DNA from 4 places in the Staphylococcus saprophyticus subsp. saprophyticus ATCC 15305 genome. Region 3 is predicted to be linked to each of the others. Evidence: predicted binding sites of a transcription regulator. Region 3 holds the regulator's gene; each other region holds the start of a gene.
The links. Region 3 encodes Rex, which represses fermentation and respiration genes when NADH is low (regulators of the CRP and FNR family bind a similar motif). Its sites were predicted from a motif close to TTGTGAAATATTTCACAA; they were not measured.
Positions count from the first base shown of each region.

Region 1: a site for Rex is predicted at 4,070-4,087, ahead of SSP_RS08580 (cytochrome ubiquinol oxidase subunit I). Genes of this name have one in related genera too.
Region 2: a site for Rex is predicted at 2,408-2,425, ahead of SSP_RS05140 (L-lactate dehydrogenase). Genes of this name have one in related genera too.
Region 4: a site for Rex is predicted at 2,460-2,477, ahead of qoxA (cytochrome aa3 quinol oxidase subunit II). Genes of this name have one in related genera too.

Region 1 is NC_007350.1:1,769,653-1,775,620, forward strand. It holds gene rnjA (ribonuclease J1) at 1-194, shown strand, start outside; gene SSP_RS08570 (potassium channel family protein) at 926-1,585, opposite strand; gene SSP_RS08575 (cytochrome d ubiquinol oxidase subunit II) at 1,680-2,696, opposite strand; gene SSP_RS08580 (cytochrome ubiquinol oxidase subunit I) at 2,696-4,048, opposite strand; gene SSP_RS08585 (glutaredoxin family protein) at 4,248-4,478, shown strand; gene ptsP (phosphoenolpyruvate--protein phosphotransferase) at 4,780-5,968, opposite strand, start outside.
Region 2 is NC_007350.1:1,029,404-1,035,371, forward strand. It holds gene SSP_RS05130 (proline dehydrogenase family protein) at 193-1,194, opposite strand; gene SSP_RS05135 (alpha/beta fold hydrolase) at 1,461-2,285, shown strand; gene SSP_RS05140 (L-lactate dehydrogenase) at 2,521-3,477, shown strand; gene SSP_RS05145 (transcriptional regulator, SarA/Rot family) at 3,629-4,030, shown strand; gene SSP_RS05150 (tRNA (mnm(5)s(2)U34)-methyltransferase) at 4,149-4,709, opposite strand; gene SSP_RS05155 (TIGR01212 family radical SAM protein) at 4,706-5,659, opposite strand; gene SSP_RS05160 (MDR family MFS transporter) at 5,769-5,968, shown strand, end outside.
Region 3 is NC_007350.1:864,107-870,074, reverse strand. It holds gene SSP_RS04165 (sucrose-6-phosphate hydrolase) at 1-342, opposite strand, end outside; gene SSP_RS04160 (LacI family DNA-binding transcriptional regulator) at 428-1,381, opposite strand; gene SSP_RS04155 (sulfurtransferase TusA family protein) at 1,527-1,751, opposite strand; gene SSP_RS04150 (YeeE/YedE family protein) at 1,773-2,855, opposite strand; gene SSP_RS04145 (redox-sensing transcriptional repressor Rex) at 3,071-3,718, opposite strand; gene abc-f (ribosomal protection-like ABC-F family protein) at 3,864-5,792, shown strand.
Region 4 is NC_007350.1:1,794,515-1,800,482, reverse strand. It holds gene qoxB (cytochrome aa3 quinol oxidase subunit I) at 1-1,172, opposite strand, end outside; gene qoxA (cytochrome aa3 quinol oxidase subunit II) at 1,172-2,293, opposite strand; gene SSP_RS08695 (DUF5011 domain-containing protein) at 2,562-2,879, opposite strand; gene SSP_RS08690 (globin domain-containing protein) at 3,125-4,270, shown strand; gene folD (bifunctional methylenetetrahydrofolate dehydrogenase/methenyltetrahydrofolate cyclohydrolase FolD) at 4,422-5,279, opposite strand; gene purE (5-(carboxyamino)imidazole ribonucleotide mutase) at 5,484-5,966, shown strand; gene purK (5-(carboxyamino)imidazole ribonucleotide synthase) at 5,953-5,968, shown strand, end outside.

The DNA.
Region 1 (5,968 bases), 910 kb from region 3:
ATGAAGATAATAATCAAACATCCACTAAAAAACCAAGTAACAAAAATACGAAACCGAAGAAAAACAACACAAAATCACCATCAAAAAATCAACAAAATGTAGAAAAATCAAGTAATAAAAATGGCTCAAATAAAGCCAATCAATCCGTTGAAAAACCAAAACAATCGAATCAAAACCAAAATTCAGAATCTTAAAAAAGTACAGGAATGGACTTAAATCTTCATTCTCACAGTAAGCGGCCTAATCCTCATTAAGGATTAGGCCGCTTTATATTTACTCATTTTATTATTCAACACATCTGTAAAAAACAAGCATTAATACAACTTAAAATATATGAACAGCATTTATGCTATGTTATATTAACTGTGATGTGACATTAATTTAAAGAGAAGTATTTGATTTACACAGATAAGTTATATATTTATCATATTAATTACTTGGGCAATTTTAACATCTATTGTCATACCATATGTAATTAAAAACAGTAATTTATCAGTTGTTATTTCTTCTCTACTACCTTTAATAATCATAATTATATAAAATTGAGTAAATGAATCACTTTATGTATATAGGAGGATTATCATGTCGAAAACTTTGAGTCTGAATTTAGTCATCTTAATTATGCTCATCATTCTAATACTAGCGATGATTACTAATTTATTTGGTGCATTTTCTATATATTTAATAATAGTTCTTCCAATACTGATGTTAATCATTGGGTTATATGTTTTAATTACTAATGTAAAAAAGTACAATAGTAACAATAACTTTAACAACAAATTGTGATTAACAAAATAAGATAGTATCTCGCTAATTTACCACCTTTCATAAATGCAAAAAACGTCAATTTCTATACTATCTCAATAGAAATTGACGTTTATTTTTAATCAAAAATATTAATATTGCTGCCTCATTTTTAAATAAGTTATCTTACTACTTTTTTCTCAAAACGATTTAAATCATTATCGTGTCCAATCATGATTAAAATATCTCCTATTTCAATACTAATATTAGGATCTGGAGATACTAAAATGTCTCTACCTCTTTTAATCGCTATGATACTTATTCCATATTGCGCACGAATATCTAATTGAATTATAGTTTGACCAGCCATTTTTTCACTAGCTTTAATTTCTACTATAGAATGCTCATCTGCAAGTTCTAAATAATCAAGAACACTGGCACTTGCTACATTATGTGCGATTCTTCTCCCCATGTCTCTTTCTGGGTGTACTACCGTGTCAGCACCAATTTTATTTAAAATTTTAGCGTGATAATCATTTTGAGCTTTTGCTGTAACTTTTTTCACACCTAATTCTTTTAAGATTAATGTTGTTAAGGTACTCGATTGAATATTTTCACCAATTGCAACGATCACATGATCAAAATTTCTCATGCCCAGACTCTTCATAACTGCCTCGTCTGTAGTGTCAGCAACTACAGCATGTGTTGCAATATCACTATATTCATTCACACGTGCTTCATTCATATCAATTGCCATTACATCCATATCAAGCGCATTTAATTCTCTTACAATACTACCGCCAAATCGGCCTAAACCAATTACAACATACTCTTTATCCATGTGTGTCCTCCAATTTAAAAATCGTGGCATGACCATTCTAAACAACACCACATAAGTATTATTTAGAACAATCATAACCACATTTGAAAATCTTCTATTTTTTGCCTTCCACATATTTTTTGTCGAAAACAAATAATCTTAATATTAATATTAACGATGGAATCAGTAAAAGTAAACCTAAAATAAAAGCAATGATTAACGCAATTGCCATACTACTATTTACTACGTGTTCATTTATACGAATGAACGGATAAAGTAAATATGGTAATTTACTTGCACCATATCCGAAAAATGCAAATCCCATTTGTAAAATGACTAATATAAATGCGTAACCATGTCCTTTTTTCATTAATGTTAAGACCATTGCACCAATAAAACAAATAAAGCTTAACAAGAATATCCACCAATAATTAGATACTGCATTGATGAAGTGTGCTTCATTTTGTAAACGCAATGATAAAAATACAAATAATGAAATTGCTATCATTGGTGGGCCCCAAATTAAGAACCAATATCTTAATAAGTTATACGCTGGTTTATCTTTTGCTTTCGAAGCATAATATGTTAAGAAACCTGAAGATATATACAGAACTGAGATAATCGCTAAGAATACGACTGACCAAGAGTATGGACTTAATAATAACTCTGTCCAATTTAAATCCAAATTATTTTCTGTTCCAGTGATATATCCACCTTCTGAAATCGTTAATGTCGTAGCAAGTGATGCTGGTATTAATAAACCAGCGATACCATACATTGCTAACCAAACTAATTTACTATCTGGGCCATAATTTTCAAAGGCATAAAATGCACCTCTAATAGACAGTAATATTAAAGCGATAGAGGCTGGCAATAGTAACACTGTTCCAAAATACATTGCAGTGTCAGGGAAAAAACCTACCACACCAACAAAGAAGAATACAAAGAAAACATTTGTCACTTCCCAAACTGGGTTTAAATAACGTGCTATTAAATGATTTATTTTCTTATCTTGCTTTGTAATTTTGGCATGTAATGTAAAGAAACCTGCACCAAAATCTATGGATGCAATAATGATGTAACAGAATAAGAAAATCCAAAGTACGGAAATGCCAATATATGCGAATATCATTATGCATCACCTCTTTCTGAAGCTAGTGCTTCAACTTCTTTATAAGCTGGTTTCTCTTTAAACATACGAATTAATACATAAGCAGAGGTAACCATTAACACAAGGTATAACAAGCCGAATAGAATTGTAACTAGGGTTAATCCTCCTGCTTGTGTCGCAGCATCTGCTACTTTAAGATAACCACGAACAATCCATGGCTGACGACCTTGCTCTGTTAAGAACCAACCAAACTCGATTGCTAGCATAGCCGCTGGACCAGTCAATAGTACACCATATAACATAGGTTTTGAATGTGTAAATTTCCGCAGTTTTTTAAATATAAGTGTAAGTACATATGCACCGGAAACGACTAAACAAAATACCCCCATCGAAACCATGAGATCAAAGTAATAATGTACAATCATTGGTGGTTGTAAATCTTTTGGAAATTCATCCAGACCTTTAACTTCTGTATTAGTATTATTATCAGCTAAAAAGCTAAGGAGACCAGGAATTTTAATTGCGCCATTTACTTCTTGCGTTTTTTCATCTAAGGAACCAAATAAAACTAAATCTGCATGTGATTCCGTATCAAAGTGCCATTCATAAGCTGCTAATTTCTCTGGTTGCTCTTGATGTAAGAACTTAGCAGATAAGTCACCTGCTAACATAGATCCTAATGTAAAAACAACACCTAAGATCATAGTTAGTTTTAGTGCTTTTTTATGATATTCTGTATCTTTTTTAAATTTATTTTTGAGTAATTTGAAAGCAGCGATAGCCGCTAATACAAACGCCATTGTCATAAGTGCAGTTGCAACCACATGGAATGATCTAATTAAAAACGAATCATTAAACATTGCTGCTAATGGTTCTACATTAACCATTTTGCCATTTTTCATTTCAAATCCAGCAGGTGTATTCATAAATGAGTTAACGGCAGTAATAAAGAACGCCGAGAATGATCCACCAAGGATAACTGGTATACTAATTAAAAAGTGCGTCCATTTTCCTTTAAAACGATCCCATGTATATAGATATATACTCAAGAATATCGCTTCAAAGAAGAAAGCAAATGTTTCCATAAATAATGGTAATGCTATAACATGTCCACCCATTTGCATAAATGTTGGCCATAGTAATGACAACTGTAGACCTATAATTGTACCTGTCACGACACCTACAGCTACTGTTATCGTATAACCTTTGGACCATCTTTTGGCTAATGTTGTGTATAGTGGATTATTTTTCTTAATACCAATAAATTCGGCAACAGCGAACATGACTGGCATCCCCACACCAATTGTTGCAAAAATTATATGCACTGCGAGTGTCATCGCAGTTAAAAACCGTGCTAATTCAACTGAATCCATAATATCACCTTTTTTATTTATTTGTGACAAAAATCACAACGTCTTTCCATTATAAACCGGTGTACATATTTTTTAAATTTATTTCTCTCAAAATAAAGTGACAAATTAATGTCTAATTTCATACAATTTAAAAGACTTGAAATATATTCTAAAGTCTCTTATATTATAGTAAATTGAATAAAGAAAGGATAAACCGATTATGAACGAGATTATCATATACACACAAAATGATTGTCCACCTTGTACTTTCATCAAAAACTACTTAGCTGACAATGATGTCGCATATCGTGAAAAAAATATCAGTAATACACAATATAGAAATGAAATGATTGATTATGATGCATTTGCAACACCTTTTATTTTATTAAATGGTGAACCAATGCACCAAATTGACATGGATAAAATAAATAGCACATTAAATATTAAATAAGCGATGCATTCTCAAAGTTAACAATTTAATTATGTTGTAAAGTTAATTAAGTACTAATTATAAAGTAACGTATTTTGTAACTTTTTACAAAATTAAAAATTAATCATTCGTGTTTCTTTAGCCATTTCTAAATAGAATTTATTAATATTAAACACTCTATGCAAACCCTCCAGCCTTTAAATTCACTTTCCAAACATAAAAAACGCCAATTTCTATTTAATTACAATAGAAATCGGCGTTTTTAGTTAATCTCAGATGTTTATATCCAAGACATATCTTTATTTTTTAATAAGTACTCATTTTATTTAGCGTATTGATTTACTAAATCTTGAACTTCTTCAGAAGTAGCACAATCAATTGCTCTTTGAGCTAATTCTTCCATTTCATTTTGACTTAAACCTTTGATTTGACGACGTGCTTTAAGTACTGAGGTAGCACTCATTGAGAACTCATCTAATCCTAAGCCTAATAACAATGGAATTGCAATTTCATCGCCAGCCATTTCTCCACACATACCAGTCCATTTACCTTCTTTATGAGAAGCTTCTATTACTTGTTTTACTAAACGTAATATTGAAGGATTATATGGTTGATACAAGTAAGAAACACGTTCTGACATTCTATCAGCAGCCATTGTATATTGAATTAAATCATTCGTTCCTATACTGAAGAAATCAACTTCTTTAGCAAATACATCTGCCAACGCAGCAGTAGAAGGAATTTCTACCATAATACCAAGTTCGATATCATCAGAAACTTCAATGCCTTCATTTGTTAAGTTATCTTTTTCTTCAAGTAACAATGCTTTAGCATCACGGAACTCTTGGATTGTAGCTACCATAGGGAACATGATATTCAATTTACCAAAAGCAGATGCACGTAATAATGCACGCAACTGTGGTCTGAAAATATCAGGTTGATCTAGGCATAAACGGATAGCACGGTAACCTAAGAAAGGATTCATTTCTTCAGGTAAATTCAGATAAGGTAGTTCTTTATCTCCACCAATATCTAAAGTACGTACAACAACGCGTTTATCTTCCATCGTTTCTAATACTTTTTTATAAGCTTCGAACTGCTCATCTTCAGTTGGCATTTCGTCTCTACCCATATATAAAAATTCAGTACGGTATAATCCAATGCCCTCTGCACCATTTTCAATTACACCTTTTAAATCATTCGGTGTACCGATATTGGCAGTAAGTTCAGCGTGTCTACCATCAATTGTAGTTGTCTCTTCATCGCGTAATTTTTGTAATTCTTGCTTGTCTTCAAAGAAACGTTCACGCTTGTTTTGATAAGCAATGACTTCATCTTCAGTAGGATCAATGATGACTTCACCTGTTAAACCGTCAACAATAATCATGTCACCTTGTTTAACTTCTTGAGTAATAGATTTAGTACCTACAACTGCAGCAATTTCTAATGAGCGACTCATAATTGCTGAATGTGAAGTTCTACCACCTATATTAGTTACAAATCCTTGTACA
Region 2 (5,968 bases), 170 kb from region 3:
CCAAAGACATGACAGCTTTGGCGTTCTTTGTTTTTATAATAAATTCAATGACTATCTAAATTAGAATTCGGATATGTAAATCTTTTTAAACATCATTGAACTTAAAATTTGTGCTCGTATGATTACTTAGATGTAGTGTTTAAAAAGTGAATTGTTTTAAAATAATTATTTATATATTGAACATTGAATTGATTATTTTTTAAGTACTCTATATAGTATTGAACCTGTAGCTACAACGCCAGCAAATATGCCAGCAATAGTGCCTACTTTTTTCAATATATCTGGTTTTAACAATTCTTTAAACATTAAATTCAAATTTTGTGGTCTTTCAGCTAATCTTCTCATAAAGTAACTGAACCAATCATCTCCATATGGCACATAAATGCAGAAATTGTTGCCTTCGCCGGCAATTTGTTCTGCTAAATCAGAGCGAAAGCCGTATAACATTTGAAATTCATAACGATCTTTATCAATTTTATTATCTTTAATAAATTGTTTGATTTGTGTAATGATTTTATCATCGTGTGTAGCGATAGAAGTAACGTTTTTAGCACTTAACAATCTTTTTTTAATTAAACGTATGTAGTTTTCGTCGATTTCTTCTTTTGTTTGAAAAGCGATAACTTCATTTTCTTTATATGCACCTTTAACCATGCGTAATCTTAGTTCAGGATATTTATCTATGAGCGCATCGGCTTTATATAAATATGCTTGAATGACTGTACCAACATTTTTAAATTCACCTTTTAATCGATCTAATACTTGAGTGATATCAAACAAGCTATCATACTTTTCAGTATCGATATTAATATGCATATTATCAAATTCATTTGCTTTCAATAATATTTCTCGTAAATTACGGTAAGCAAGATCTATATCAAACTCTGAACCTAGTTGGCTTAATTTCACAGACATATGTCCAGCTAAACTATGATTATAAATGGCATACATGACTTCCAAAATTTGATCTTTAGCTTGGATAGCTTCACCTTCAGTTACGACAAACTCTCCAAGACAATCAACAGTCACTGTAATTCCCTTGTTGTTTAAACGTTCAATTGTGTCTATCAAGTATTTAATCGTATTACCCGCAACGACTTTATTCGCCCCAAACATGGGTCCTACTTCCTTGGCAGTCTTATTTAAAAACGAATTATTTGATAATCCGATAAAGAAATCTTTCACAATTGGCATATTAATTCCTCCCATTCCGCTTATAGCTATGTTTCAATAATAGTGTAGCATGAATCTAATAGTAATGAAATCGTTTACAATAAAATATGTTACACTTTAAATTTCAATATACACTCATGAGATATGTATTGAACAGAAATAAGAAATTTATTGTGGGAAATAAATTTAGTTTTATGTTTATTTAATATGTTTAAAATGGAAAAAGCATAGCGTATTTTGATACAATAAGCGTAATGAATTTAAATGTAGAAGGGGAAGTATGGATTATGTGGAAATGGGAAACCGAAAATGAAGCAAAAGGTGTCGTAGTAATTGCACATAACATGCTTGAACATACTGGAAGATATGCATATGTGATTACGATGCTTCGCCGAAATGGATATCATGTTATTATGGGCGATTTGCCAGGACAAGGGCAAACATCACGTTCAAATAAAGGTCAAATTGATAATTTTGATGCATATCATGAGCATATACTTGAATGGATTAGAATCGCAAATGAATATAAAATTCCAACTTATGTCCTAGGTATAGGTCTTGGTGGTTTGATTGTCTTAAATTTATTAGAAAAAACAGAAGTGCCGATTGAAGGCCTGATGTTGCTTTCACCACTTTTAGAATTTAAGAAAAGTAATAAATCTAGAAAAGATAAAATTATTTCTAATATAGGTAAAATTGCGAAAGATACTCGATTTAAAGTTGGTATTACAGTTGAAGATTTAACAAGAAACGAAGAAGTTATAGAAGAGACGAATAAAGATCAATTGATGTTAAATAAAGTAACTTACTACTGGTATAAACAGATTATTGAAATTATGAAAGAGACAGTCAACCATTTAAAAGATGTAAAATCATTGCCGTTATTATTAATGTACGGTACAGAAGATAGAGTTGCAGATATAAGCGCAATGGATTTAATAAAAGATAAAATAATGACAGAAGAACTTTATTTTAAAGCGTGGGAAGGATTATATCATGAAATTCATAACGAGCCTGAACGTGATGAAGTCATGCGATATATTTTAGCGTTTTTAAATAATAGTGCAAGTAACAATGGATTTATAGTACATGATGAAAATGAAGTTTCATAGTACCTGAATACAATGATAATACAGTATGTGGCAAAAGCGGTGGATTTGTATCCTAATTTTAAAAAGATATGATTTCACCGTTTTTTATATTTGATTTTTATTGTAACTTATAATTAATATTTTTGTGAAATAAATCACAAATAACTATTGCAAACGCTCGGAGGAAATGATATATTTATATTGTGAAATAAATCACAATATAAATTATTAATATTCATGTGAGGAGCGTTCTGTGATGGAATATATAAAAAGTAATAAAGTTGTTTTAATTGGTGATGGTGCAGTTGGATCAAGTTATGCATTTGCATTAGTAGCTCAAGGTGTGGCAGATGAACTCGTTATTATAGATTTAGATGAAGACAAAGTGAAAGGTGATGTAATGGACTTAAACCATGCGGCACCGTATGGAGGTTCACCTGTTAAAATTAAAGCTGGTTCATATAAAGCATGTCACAATGCTGATTTAGTGGTGATTACTGCTGGAGCAGCTCAAAAACCAGGAGAAACGAGATTAGATTTAATTGAAAAGAATACAAAAATATTTAAATCGATTGTTTCTGAAGTTATGGCATCTGGATTTAATGGGATTTTCTTAGTAGCCACTAACCCTGTTGATGTACTTACCTATGTAACGCAACAAGTTTCTGGATTACCTAAAGAAAAAGTAATTGGATCAGGTACGATTTTAGATACGGCACGATTCAAATATGAATTAGCTGAAGAATTTGGCGTTTCTGATAGAAGTGTTCATGGACAAATCATTGGGGAACATGGAGACTCTGAACTAGCTGTTTGGTCACAAGCAAATATTGCAGGACAGCCATTATACCAATTGTTAATAGATGATCCTGAAAAACAACATAGAATAGAAGAAATATTTGTTAATACACGAGATGCAGCCTATGACATTATTCAAGCTAAAGGTGCAACATATTATGGCATTGCTATGGGATTAGTGCATATAACTAAAGCGATTTTAAATAATCAAAATGTAGTGCTTACCGTATCCAGTCGTTTAGAAGGTGAATATGGTCAAGAAGATGTCTATATAGGTGTCCCTACAAAAATTAACAGACAAGGTGCGGTAGAAGTTTTTGAAATACCGTTAAACGATGAAGAAAAAACTTTATTTACCCGTTCTGTTGGTATTTTGAAAGAAATGCAAAATAAAATATCTCATTTAATTGCATAATTCATAGTTTAAATTTAAACTGTATATAAGATTAATTTTATTAAAAATTCTAATATTTATTCAGTGTAGAATTTATTTTACAGTTATTGATGATTTTTTTGAAATTAATTTTACATGTTTAAACTTTATACTATGATTGGGGGATTACACTATGGGGAAGACATTTACTGAAAAAGTGGATGGCGTTTTGCAATTAGAATCTGTGTTGAAAGATATCGAGGATATTTTTGACAAAGTTCAAAAGCAATATAAAATGTCAAAAGAAGAAATTTTAATCCTTTTGACACTTTGGAAAGAAGGGTCAATGACTTTAAAAGAAATGGATGATTTTGTTCATATTAAATCATACAAACGTACACGTACGTACAATGATTTAGTTGAAAAAGCGTGGATTATTAAAGAAAGACCACAAAACGACGAACGTACAGTTATTATCCATTTTAATGAAGATTTAAAAGATCAAAGGGAAAGTCTTTTAAACTTTTTTAAAGAAGAAATTGATTCTAACTCATCTACTATTCAAAACAGTCTTAAATCTATCTTAAATCTATAGGAATTATGAATTTTACAGTGTAATTTACACAAAAAAGCTGCCAACAAAGTTTAAATACTTTTATTGGCAGCTTTTTTATTTTTAAAGCGTGTGCTTTAGGAAAACTAAATGATAGAATTTATCTTTTTTCTATCGCACAAATAAATGGTGGATTATTTTGTTGATTGATAAATTGATATTTTAGAATATGTGCTTTATTTTGATCGAATTGTTCCAAATAATCTAGAATAGCATCTCGCTCCAATTTGCCTTCATCATGGCCATGATAAATAACAAGAATAATGATGCCTTCTATGGATAAAATATTAAATATTGCATTTATGGCAGCAATTGTACTTTCGGCTTGTGTAACAATGGATTTATCTCCTTTTGGTAAATAACCTAAGTTAAAAATCGCTGCGTCAATTTTACCTTGTTGATAATTTGGAATATATGATTGGATATTTGCATGGCTATCTTGAACGATAGTGACATTGTTAAAATCATGAATCTTAAGTTGTGTCTGCTTAATAGCTTCATCTTGTATATCAAAAGCATAGACATTACCGTTAGGAACTTGTTGGGCAAGAAAATGTGTATCATTACCGTTACCGCATGTAGCATCGATCACGATACTGTCATCTGATACGTGTTGTTGAATTAATGTTCTAGCAAAAGGGAGAATGCGTTCAAGTTTCATGACTTAACTGTGCTTTCAAAATATTTCCCTTGGTATGAATCTCGGTGAGCAAGTTCATTATCAATTTCATTGAGAACTTCCCATTTGTTAACACTCCACATAGGACCTACCATTAAATCGATTGGACCATCACCGGTAATTCTATGAACGATCATTTCTTTTGGTATGATTTCTAACTGATCACACACTAATTTAGTGTATTCATCTTGTGACATAAATTCTAGCATGCCTTTATCATATTGCTTAACCATTGGCGTTCCTTTTAATAGGTGAAGTAAATGTATTTTTATACCTTGTACATCCATTTGAGCGACTTCTCGTGCAGTTTCCATCATCATATTATAATCTTCACCAGGTAAACCATTTATAATATGAGTACAAATGTTTATATTATGTTTGCGTAGTTTGGCAATACCTTCATAATAAGTTTTCATATCATGTGCGCGATTGATTAAATCAGATGTTTCTTGGTGTATTGTTTGAAGACCTAGTTCAACCCATAAATAAGTACGTTCATTCAATTCTGCTAAATACTCGACTACATCATCAGGTAAACAGTCTGGACGTGTACCTATGGATAAACCAACTACACCAGGCTCTTTCAATGCAGTTTCATATTTTTCACGCAATACCTCTACGGGTGCATGTGTATTTGTAAAAGCTTGGAAGTAGGCGATGTATTGGCCATCGTGCCATTTTTCATGCATTCTATCTTTTATTTCTTTAAATTGTACATCGATTGGATCTACACGATTACCTGCAAAGTCACCGCTACCAGCTGCTGAACAAAATGTACAGCCACCATGTGCAACGGTACCATCTCTATTTGGACAATCAAATCCTCCATCAATTGCAACTTTAAATATTTTTTGTCCAAATTTATTTTTTAAATGATAATTCCATGTATGATATCTTTTATTCTCGAATGCGTAAGGGAAGAATTGTCCCATATAACATTTTCCTTTCTAAATTCATTCTAGTTAAAGATTTTAACATATTTTAATGATATAGTGTTTAAAGTAAAATAAGAAATTTTGATGTAGAAAGGAGCTTAATGTTATGAATATGCCTAAATCAGTGTGGTGGCTAGTAATTGGTATGGCATTAAATATCACAGGCTCAAGTTTCTTATGGCCATTAAATACAATTTATATGAATGAAGAATTAGATAAAAGTCTAACTATCGCCGGATTAGTACTAATGATCAATTCATTTGGCATGGTCATAGGTAACTTATTAGGGGGCATGCTTTTTGATAA
Region 3 (5,968 bases):
ATATTCAAATGCACTACCACTATATACACCATGACTATCGTCGTTTGTATCTGGTTTGAGTGTTGGTCCTACTGCATTAAAATGAATAAGATCTTTACTCGTATATGTATACCAATATTTTAGTCCATGCACTGGTCCTAATGGGAACCACTGATGTGATATATAATAATTACCATTAAAATATATCAATCCATTTGGATCATTAAGTAAACCTGATTTAGGTTGTATATGAAAAGTTTGTCTGTATTTAGATTGATTAACACGTTCTGTTAATTCAGCTAAATATTGTTGATCTGCGTCTTCATATTTTTGATAACGTGCTTCCTTTGTCCACTCTACCATTTCGAGCTTCCTCCTAGTTTCAAGTAATTCATTGTCATTTTTGGTACCGGTTCCATTTATTCATATTTATAATATCATGTTTCGTTTAATTTTTAAACGAATGGTCAATTTCAATAGTGATTTGTTTTTCTACGTCTTTATGTTGTATTAATTGATTTAATTTTTCCATAGCAACTTCTCCTGCATAATCAAAAGCATATCTCACCGTATGTATAGATGGCGAAACAATTTTTGTAACTGGATCTCCACCAAAACCAACGATATATTTAGACATATGATGTTCCGAATTATATTTATGAACAGCTAAAGCTATCGAATCAGTCGCCCCTACGATGGCATCAAAATGTGGATATTTTTGTAATACGCTAGCTACGTCTGGTTTGGCTTCTTGATAGTTAAAAGATGTTATCGAAATACTGGGCTCAATACCATGAACTTTAAGTCCATCGATAAATCCTTGCTTTCTATAGATACCTACAGCCGTATCTGTCTCCGTAACACCAAAGAATTGAATATCCTTATAGCCCTGTTTTCCCAGTGTATCTCCAACAAGATAACCAGCTTGATAATCATCGTGAACAATACAATGTAATTGTTCATGAGTTTGACCAACAATGATCACAGGTACATTGATTTTATGAATCACTTCTAAATGTTTATCTGTAATATCTGTGGCCATAAAGATAATCCCGTCCACTTTACTTCTGTAAAAAGTCTCTAGTGCATCTAGTTCTAAATCTGAATTCAAATTGGTGTAATTAAGCAATAGCCTATAATTTTGTTTATCGCATATCGTTTTAACACCTTTAATCGTTTCATCAACTGCAAACGAATTCATTCTTGGTATGATAGCGCCTATCATATTTGTACGATGTGCTCTTAAGCTTTGTGCGAATTGATTCGGCTGATAATCATGTTCTTGTATGATTTTATCTAATTTTTCTTTTGTTTTCATACTTACCGAGCCATCATTTAAATATCTAGAAACTGTACTTTTAGAGACACCGGCTAGTTTTGCTATATCATCAATATTTTTCATAGTTTCTCACTCTCATTACTTCACTATTATGAACAATATCAATTCTATCATAATGGAATCGCTTTAAATACTATTTAAATTAAAAACCAATTTGCTTCAATCAAGGTATACTACCTTAGATTAAACAAATTGGTTTAATGTATATTTAAGCTTTTTGAATTGTAATCGTCCATGAAGCATCGTCTAATTGTTCGTAATTCGTTACGGGGTAACCTTGCTCTGCTGCCCAGTTAGGTAATGCTTCTGTTGCTTGTGTACAATCGAAGTCAATTTTTAATTCTTCACCATTGTCTAATGTATTCATTTTCTTTTGTGCTTCTATTAATGGAAATGGACAAACCATTCCAACTGTACCTAATTCATGTACCATATCGTATTACCTCCATTTTAATTATGATGTTTGCGTTTGTGATGAAACTTTCGTGTTTGAAGTTTGGCTTTGTGCTTTTTTCATTGGTCTAATAAATACAAAATAACTCATTGTCCATGCGCCTAATATCATTGAAGCAAGTGCAATCCAGCCTTTCCATGACATTGTCGCTGTCTCAACTAAACCATTCCCTATAGAGCAACCACCTGCTACAGATGCACCAAATCCCATTAACACACCGCCTATAATACTATTGCGTATTGTTTTTTTATCCGGTAATCTCCATTTAAACTCTTTAGCACCTTTAGCCGCAATATAAGAGCCAAAGAATATACCTAGAACCAGGAAGACACCCCAGTCCAATAATTTCAAGTCACCCGTTACAAAAAATTGTACCAAGTTTGCAGAAGGTGTTGTAATACCTAAACCATACATTCTACCAGTTGATTCACTCACCGGCCATGCGAGCAATGCGATAAGTCCTACTGCGATTGCTGCCACAAATGGGTGGTATTTTTTCTCAAATAAATAATGACGTATACCTGTGAATTTTTGCTTTAGTTTAGGTACTGCAAATTTTGGTTTACGTAATGTTTTTACTACGAAGAATAAAGTGATTACTATGAGTACAATTACGAAAACCCAGGTTGGAATACCTGTTGTTTGTGACATACTCGTATTTACATTAGTAGGTTTATTTAAACCGTTCATTAATGGTAGTAATAAACCAAATTTTGTTGCGGCGGAAGTAAATGCATAAGCAATTAACGCCATCCAACTACCGATTAGTCCTTCACCAGCTCTATACCATGTTCCTGTAGCACAGCCACCTGCCATAATAATACCTAATCCAAAAATAAATGATCCAATCACTGTACCAATGATAGGATATGTTGACTCTGGTATTTCAACTAATCTTGTTGAAGTTAATAGCAATAAGCCAATACTTTGTACAGAAATCGCAATTAATAAGGCGTAAAACATTTTGTTACTCTTTTGAATATACATATCCCTGAATCCACCAGCTAGACAAAATCGTGTTCGCTGCATAACAAACCCCAATAGAGCGCCTACGACCAGTCCACTGATAATTAACCATGTCATATCATAACCTCTTTCCCGATAAAATCAATAAGATTAATAATATTAGATTTCGTATAAAATTTCAACCTTACAGTTTCACGAAAATTTATTTTAAAAATCAGCTGGCTTTTAAAATAATTAACAACTCGAAGACAAATAAAAAACTAGCTTTCCATAAATACTTTGTCCACATGGTTATCACATGCCGTATTTATCAAAAACTAGTTCATTACATTTTATTTATGACTATAATTCTTCATAAAGAATAATAAAGATTGCAGTTCTATACCCAAATCAATGTGATGTACTTGTACATCGGATGGCGTTTGTACACGACTAGGCGTAAAGTTCAATATACCTTTAACGCCTGCTTTCACTAATGTATCAGCAACCTTCTGAGCCGCTTCCTCAGGCGTTGTCAGAATAACGACATCTATCTGTTCATGCGATAGTATGTCTGTAATTTTTTCAAATGGACTAACTGTCACTTTCCCTATTTGTGTACCAATGACCTCTTCTCGAATATCAAATGCTTCTGTTATTGTCATTTCATCATGTATTGAGAAGTTATATGTTAATAATGCTTTACCTAAGTTCCCTACACCTACAATTGCAATCTTAATTTCATCGTTTTCGCTTATTTCGTTTTTAAAAAAATGTAATAAGCTATCTATATTATAGCCGTAGCCCTTTTTACCTAATTCACCAAAATATGAAAAATCCCTACGTATCGTTGCAGAATCAATGTTTAAGCCTTCACTAATTGCTTTTGAATTAACTCTGTCTATACCTTTTGATTTTAATGTATTGACGAATCTATAATATAACGGTAAACGTTTCAATGTAGCACGAGGAATCTTTTCGCTTTGATTAGCCAAGATCATGTCCCCCTATTTCAATGTCTAATACTGTATAATCTTATAATCACTACAACATTATACATGAATGCATCATAAAAATAAACAATGATAGTTTTAACCACAGCGTGAATACTGTAGAATGATAATTGAATAGAGAGGTGCAAATCGGATGATATTATTACAACTTAATGATTTAACAAAGTCATTCGACGGTGAAGATATTTTTAACAATGTGGATTTCGAAGTCAAAACGGGCGAACGTATTGGAATTGTCGGACGTAATGGAGCTGGAAAATCAACATTAATGAAAATAATCGCTGGCGTCGAAGGGTATGATAGTGGTTATGTATCTAAAAGTAAAAATTTAAAACTTGGTTACTTAACACAACAAATGACCTTAGACACAAATCAAACTGTATTTGAAGAAATGTCTAAGCCATTTGAAGCAATGAAAAAATTAGAACTAGAAATGAAAAAAGAAACGGATTGGCTTGCACAACATGCCAATGAATACGATACAGAAGCATATAAAATACATATTGATCGTTATGAGTCATTATCAAACACATTTGAAAAACAAGATGGCTATCAATATGAAAGTAAAATTAAAACGGTGCTACATGGCTTAAACTTCACTGAATCAGATTTTAATAGACCCATTAATGATTTTAGTGGTGGTCAAAAGACCCGACTATCTTTAGCGCAAATGTTACTAAGTGAACCAGATTTATTATTACTCGATGAGCCTACCAACCATTTAGACATGGAAACAACTCAATGGCTAGAAAGTTATTTGAATTATTTTAACGGGGCCATTGTAATCATCAGTCACGATAGATACTTCTTAGATAAAATTGTCACTCAAATATATGATGTAGCACTCGGTGATGTACAACACTATGTAGGAAACTATGCACAATTCATAGAACAACGAGATAAGTATTACGAAAAGCGCATGCAAGCCTATGAAAGTCAACAAGCTGAAATCAAACGCTTAGAAACATTCGTAGAAAAAAACATTGCGCGTGCCTCTACGACTGGGATGGCAAAAAGTCGTCGCAAAAAGTTAGATAAAATCGATCGCATTAATAAACCTATGATTGATGCTAAAAGTACAAATATTCAATTTGATTTCGACCGTAATACAGGTAATGACGTATTCCATATAAAAAATCTAGAGATTGGGTACAATACACCTATTACAAAAGGGATTAACATCGAAGTTACAAAGGGTGATCATATCGCTATTATTGGCCCGAATGGTATAGGTAAATCAACTTTAATTAAAACCATCGCTGGTCTACATGATCAATTAGGCGGCGAAGTCACAACGGGTGCCAATTTAAAAATAGGTTACTATGATCAAAAGCAAGCTGAATTTAAATCAAATAAAACGATCTTAGATTATTTATGGGATCAATACCCTACTATGAATGAAAAAGATATCAGAGCTGTTTTAGGTCGTTTCCTATTCGTTCAAGAAGATGTAAAAAAAATTATTAATGATTTATCTGGTGGAGAAAAAGCACGACTGCAACTCGCTTTATTAATGTTAGAACGTAATAATGTACTCATATTAGATGAGCCTACCAACCATCTAGATATTGATTCTAAAGAGATGTTAGAACAAGCTTTGGATAATTTTAAGGGCACAATTCTTTTTGTTTCACATGACCGTTATTTCATTAATCAACTAGCTAATAAAGTATATGATTTAAATTATGACGGTGGCACGATGTATTTAGGTGATTATCAATACTTCATTGAAAAAGTAGAAGAGCAAGCAGCAATACAAGCGAAAAAAGACTCAGAGAATCCTACTTCACTTGAAATAGAAGCATCAACAACTAATTCTTATATTGATCAGAAAGCTCAGAAACGTAAACAACGTCAAATCGAACGCCAAATTGAAACTTGTGAAGCGGATATTGAGCAATTTGAAGCGCAAATTAATGAAATCAATGAGCAGCTCACATTACCTGATGTATATTCAACCCCTGAAAAAGCGAATGATTTAGCAATATCCAAACAACATACCGAACAAAAATTAGAACAGGTTATGTCTGAATGGGCAGAATTACAAGAAAAGTTAATTTAAACGCTCATCCTATTAAAAAATGAAAGTAGAATTTTCTACTTTCATTTTTTTATTTCATGATTCATCACCAAAACTATTCACACAAAAAAACTTATGATAAAAGCTATCCACAAAGTTATCCTAGTTATCCACAAGTAAAATGTAATGTTTATTTCTATATAAAATTCAGAATTCAA
Region 4 (5,968 bases), 930 kb from region 3:
ACCCCACCGATTAAGAAGTTCGGTATGAACCCTAATGCGAATAGCATTGGAGATTCGAAGGTAACACGCCCTTTATAAAGCGTGAACAACCAGTTAAAGATTTTAACACCAGTTGGTATACCAATTAACATGGTTGAAATTGAGAAGAATGAGTTAATTAATGCACCATTACCCATTGTGAAGAAATGGTGAACCCAAACTAAGAAACTTAAGAATGCGATACCTGCAGTCGCCCAGACCATGCTTTGATGTCCGAATAGGCGTTTACGTGCAAATGTCGGAATAATTTCAGAGTAGATACCGAATGCTGGCAAGATAACGATATACACTTCAGGGTGCCCCCATACCCAGAAGAAGTTAGCCCAAAGCATTGGCATACCACCATTTGCAACTGAGAAGAATGCTGTGTCGAAAATTCTATCAGTTGTAAATAGCGCTAATGTAACTGTTAATACTGGGAAAGCCAAGATAACGATTAATGCTGTAATGAAAGTCGTAACCGTAAACATTGGCATTTCCATAAATTTCATTGTTGGTGTTTTACATCTAAGTATAGTAACAAAGAAGTTAATACCAGTCATCAGTGTACCAATACCGGAAATTTGTATCGCTATTAAGTAATAGTTGACACCAGGTCCTGGACTGAATTCTCCTGCGAGTGGTGCGTAGTTTGTCCAACCAGCTGCAGGTGAGCCTCCGACTATAAATGAAAGGTTGAATAAAATCATACCTGAGAAGAATAACCAGAAACTTACGTTATTTAATACAGGGAATGCAACGTCACGCGCACCAATTTGTAGTGGTACGACAACATTCCATAAACCAAAGATGAAAGGCATAGCCATAAAGATAATCATTATTACGCCGTGCGTACTAAAGACTTCATTATAATGGTTTCCTTCTAAAAATGTATTGTCTGGAATGGCTAATTGCGTACGCATCATTAGCGCGTCAATACCACCACGTACGAACATTAATACCGCACAGATTAAGTACATTGCACCAATTTTTTTATGGTCAATAGATGTGAACCATTCTCTGTATAGATATTTCCATAATTTGAAATAGCTAATTACTGCGATTACGGCAATAACTGCGAAAGGAGCACCAATTTGTCCCATTGTTATCATCCAGTTACCTTGAACGAGTAATTGATCCCATGGAAAATTCATTAATGTCCACCTCCATTTTCATGGTCTTTTTTCTCAATTTTAGATGCTTTTTCATCTTTAGCACCTTCAGAGATTTTTTCCATTTCATCCATATTATGTGATTCTTCATCTTTGAATTCACTATCATATGGTTCATTATTGCCTAAAATCATGGCTTTCATTCCATGACGTTCGTAGTTAGCATTTGTGATTTCCGGCTTACGTGCAGGTTGATCTGGTTTATCTAACACATCTGCTGTACGTTCTTCTTCAGTGTTAAAGTTTGGATCTTTTTGAACGAAATTATAACGATCATAAGCATAGAAAATATACTCAGGGTCTGCTGCAGGATCAACAAATGCTAAATGCGTACCACTGAAAGTTAAATTTTTGTTTTCAGTAGTTGGTAAAAGTTGCTTATCAAATGTATCTTGATCCAATACTTTTTGTTTTTTGGCATCTTTTACCCAATCCTCGAATTTGCTTTGGCTTACTGAATTCACATCAAATGTCTGACGACTGAAGCCTTCACCATTGAAGTTTGAGTTACGTCCACGGAACGTACCTTCTTCACTAGCTGTTAAAGTCCAGTCCATAGTCATACCTGTCATCGCATATTTTTGACCACCTAATTGTGGAATCCAGAAACTTGTCATCATATCCATTGATTGGAGTTTGAAGACAACTGGGCGATCTTTCGGAATAGTTAAATGGTTAACTGTTTCGATTTTCTCTTCAGGATAACTAAAGAACCACTTATAACCAGCACTTGTAGCATAAACAACAAGTGGATCGTCTTCTTTCTGTGGTTTTTCCTCGTAATTATAAAGTGAATTAACTGTTGGAATAGCTAATGCAATTACAATAATTACTGGAATAATAAACCAAATTGTTTCTAATAAAGAATTGTGGTGCATCTTACCTGATTCATCAGTGTTTCCAATTCTATATTTATATAGAAAAACTGTGAATAGAATAAGTACAGCGGCAATAATAACAAGCATGAAGATAATTGAATACATAATCAAAAACTTCGAATCACTTGCCATCGGCCCTTTTGGGTTTAAAACTTCTACGTTAGAACAGCCACTAAGTAAAATTAGCGAGCCAAAGAGTAGAAGCAAAGACTTAAATTTTGACACTTTTTTGACCTCCTAATACTACAAATGTAGGGCTTAACATCAATTTTAAGATATTACGCAATATTTACAAGTGTTTGTGCGAAAAAAATATTGTAAAATTAAAAGAAACCCAACAAACTCAACGTCTGGTGGGCTTTCAAAGATTTGTTAAAATTATGTGTACATTTTGTGAAAAGTGTCATATTTAAGGCGAAAGGGTGATTTTATCAAAAAAGTAGTGATAAAGGTTATCATTTAGCTTGGTTTTTGCTATGTATGGAATTTTAATTTATTTAACTTCTATATAACGTATCGATTTACTTGATGCGCCGTTTGAATCTTCCACTTTATACTCAATTTTGTATTTTCCAGCTTGGTTGATATTAACATTACCATCAACTTTAATTTTATGTGTTAAATCGCCGTCTTCTTTATCGTATGCATGTACACCATTTAAAAGATTATATTCTTCACCTTTATCTATGATTGTATCATTCGTACCTTTAAGCTCTGGAATTGAATTGTCAGTGGCTTCTGCACTTAGGTTTGGGGATACAAGAGTTGCAGAAACGCCAATTGCTGATAACGATTGTATAAGTTTATTCATTTATTGACCTCCAAGAAGAGACTTTAATTGATTTATCTATACTATACTGTAATGCGCTGTGTATTACATCATACTATAGTCCTAATATACCTTATTTATTTAAATATAATTGTAATTTTTAGTTAAAATTAAGTAAAATGAACTTTTTGTGAATTTTATCACAAATTTGTTTTGAAATACAATAATTTGTAATAAAATAAAGTAGAAATGATAAATCTATATTTGAAGAAATGGAAGTGCTTATTATGTTGAATGAAAAAGAAAAAGCGATTATTAAAGAAACGGTTCCGGTATTGCAAGAAAGAGGGGTAGAAATCACATCGTTTTTCTATAATAGAATGTTTACACAGCACCCTGAATTAAAAAATATGTTTAATCAAACAAACCAAAAGAAAGGATTGCAATCAACGGCGTTAGCACAGAGTGTATTAGCTGCAGCGATGAATATTGATGATTTGACACGTATTTTACCAGTTGTGAAAGAAATTGCATTTAAACATTGTGCATTACAGGTGCCGCCAGCTGGTTATGATATTGTAGGTGAAAATTTATTAGCTGCCATCCAAAATGTTTTAAAATTATCGGATGATGATGCAATCTTAGACACTTGGGCTAAAGCATACGGAGAAATTGCTAAAGTATTTATTGAAGTTGAAAAAGATATTTATAAAACAATGGCATGGGATGGTTTCCAAGCATTTGTAATTAAAAATATAGAAACTGTAGCTACAGACATCAAAGCATTTACAGTTAAATCTGATGAAATAGACATGAGTAAATTTAAACCAGGTCAATATGTCACGGTCGATGTGAAGAGTGCGTCACTACCATACCGTGCTAAACGCCATTATTCAATTGTAGAAGGTGATAGTGAAACACTGACTTTTGCAGTTAAACATGATGTAACAACAACACATGAAGGGGAAGTGTCTACGATACTTCATAGTGAATACAAAGAAGGCGATACGATTCAATTATCAGCACCAGTAGGTCCGTTTTCCGTGGTCAACAGTGAGTCACCACAACTATTTATTGGATCCGGTATCGGGGTTACACCTTTAATTCCAATGTTTAATCAAGTGGCTAAGTCAGAAGCGCCAATTCAATTTATTCAAAATATTATTAATGATACAGATATACCATTCTCAAATAAACTAGAGGCAATAGCTGAAAGTAAAGAGAATAACGATTATATTATTTATGATAAGCATAAAATGGGTTATATGGATGCATCGTATTTGAATCAATTTATAACAAAAGATACTGAAATTTATGTTTGTGGTGGTGTTAATTTCCTTCAATCTATCATCACTACCTTAAAAGAAATGGAAGTTGATGAAACGAAAATTCATTTCGAATCGTTTATCCCTAAATTAAGTGTTGGTGTATAAAGTGTTATATGATTGAATGAAATAATATAAATTAACAAAAAACAAGACACGTTAAGTCGTATTGAACTTAACGTGTCTTGTTTTGTTAATGAAGCAGTAAAGCATTTTATTTATATAAATATCAAAAAAATTGATTCTTTATCTCGCGAGTTTATTCAATCCCTCTACGCATTTTTTCAGCTATAAGTGTGTTATTTAATACCATTGTAATTGTCATTGGGCCAACGCCACCAGGTACGGGTGTAATTGCACCTGCCACTTCTTTAACTTCATCGTATTCGATATCACCTTTTAATTTACCATTTTCATCAGGTGTATTCCCTACATCGATTACAACCGCGCCTTCTTTAACGTCTTCTTTTGTTACTAATCCAGGACGACCCACAGCACTAACAATGATGTCAGCATTTTTTAAATAACGCTTCATATCTTTAGTTCTTGAATGAAGAATCGTTACGGAAGCATTTTTTTGAAGTAATAATTTAGAAACTGGTTGACCTACAATGTGACTACGTCCGATAACAACAGCGTCTTTTCCTTCTAAATCAATATCGGCATGATTTAAAAGTTCCATGATACCTAATGGTGTACAAGGTACAAATGTTTGTTGATCAATATAAAGCTTACCAATATTTTCAGGATGGAAGCCATCGACATCTTTTGCTGGGTTAATAGATTCTAATACTTTTTGTTCACTTACTTGATCAGGAAGTGGTACTTGGACTAATATACCGCTCACACTATCATCTTCATTTAAGCGTTTTAATTCGTTTAAAACGTCTGCTTCAGAAGTAGATTCGTCGAGATGAACAATTTCTGAAATCATTCCAATCTTTTCCGCAGCTTTCTTTTTAGAGTTGACATAACTTTGACTTGCACCATCATTACCGACTAGAATGACAGATAATTTTGGTGTATACCCCTCAGCTTGTAAAGCTTCAACTTGATCTTTAAGTCCTTGTCTGTAATCTTTAGCGATTTGTTTACCGTCTAAAATTTTTGCGACCATGAAAAAATCCTCCTTGAATGTTTGAACTTTACTTAACATTAACACAAATGATGGGATAATTAACAACCAAAAGACGTAGATTAAACAAAAAAAAAGTATTAAAGTTCGATTTTTGATTGAAAAAGCATCATTTACTTGTTATGCTATATCTGTAATATACATCTAATAGTAGTATCATTTCAAATTTCTGAAAGGGTGTTCATTTTGAAAGTAGTAGTCATTATGGGAAGTTCTTCTGATTGGGAAACAATGAAAGAAAGTTGTTCGATGTTAGACCAATTTGAAATTCCGTATGATAAAAAAGTAGTTTCAGCACATCGTACGCCTCAATTAATGTTTGAATTTTCAAGAGAAGCGAGAGATGCAGGATATGATGTCATTATCGCTGGTGCAGGCGGTGCTGCGCATTTACCAGGTATGGTTGCGTCAATGACGACTTTACCAGTAATTGGCGTTCCTATTGAGTCTAAAAGTTTAAAAGGAATGGATTCGCTATTGTCAATTGTACAAATGCCAGGTGGTATTCCAGTAGCAACGACAGCAATAGGTAAAGCTGGCGCTAAAAATGCGGGTATCTTGGCTGCAAGAATACTTAGTATTGGTAATCAAACAGTGCAAAAGAATTTGGAAAATTATGAAAAATCTTTAGTTGAGAAAGTGAGTGATATGCAAGATGAACTTGAGTAAAT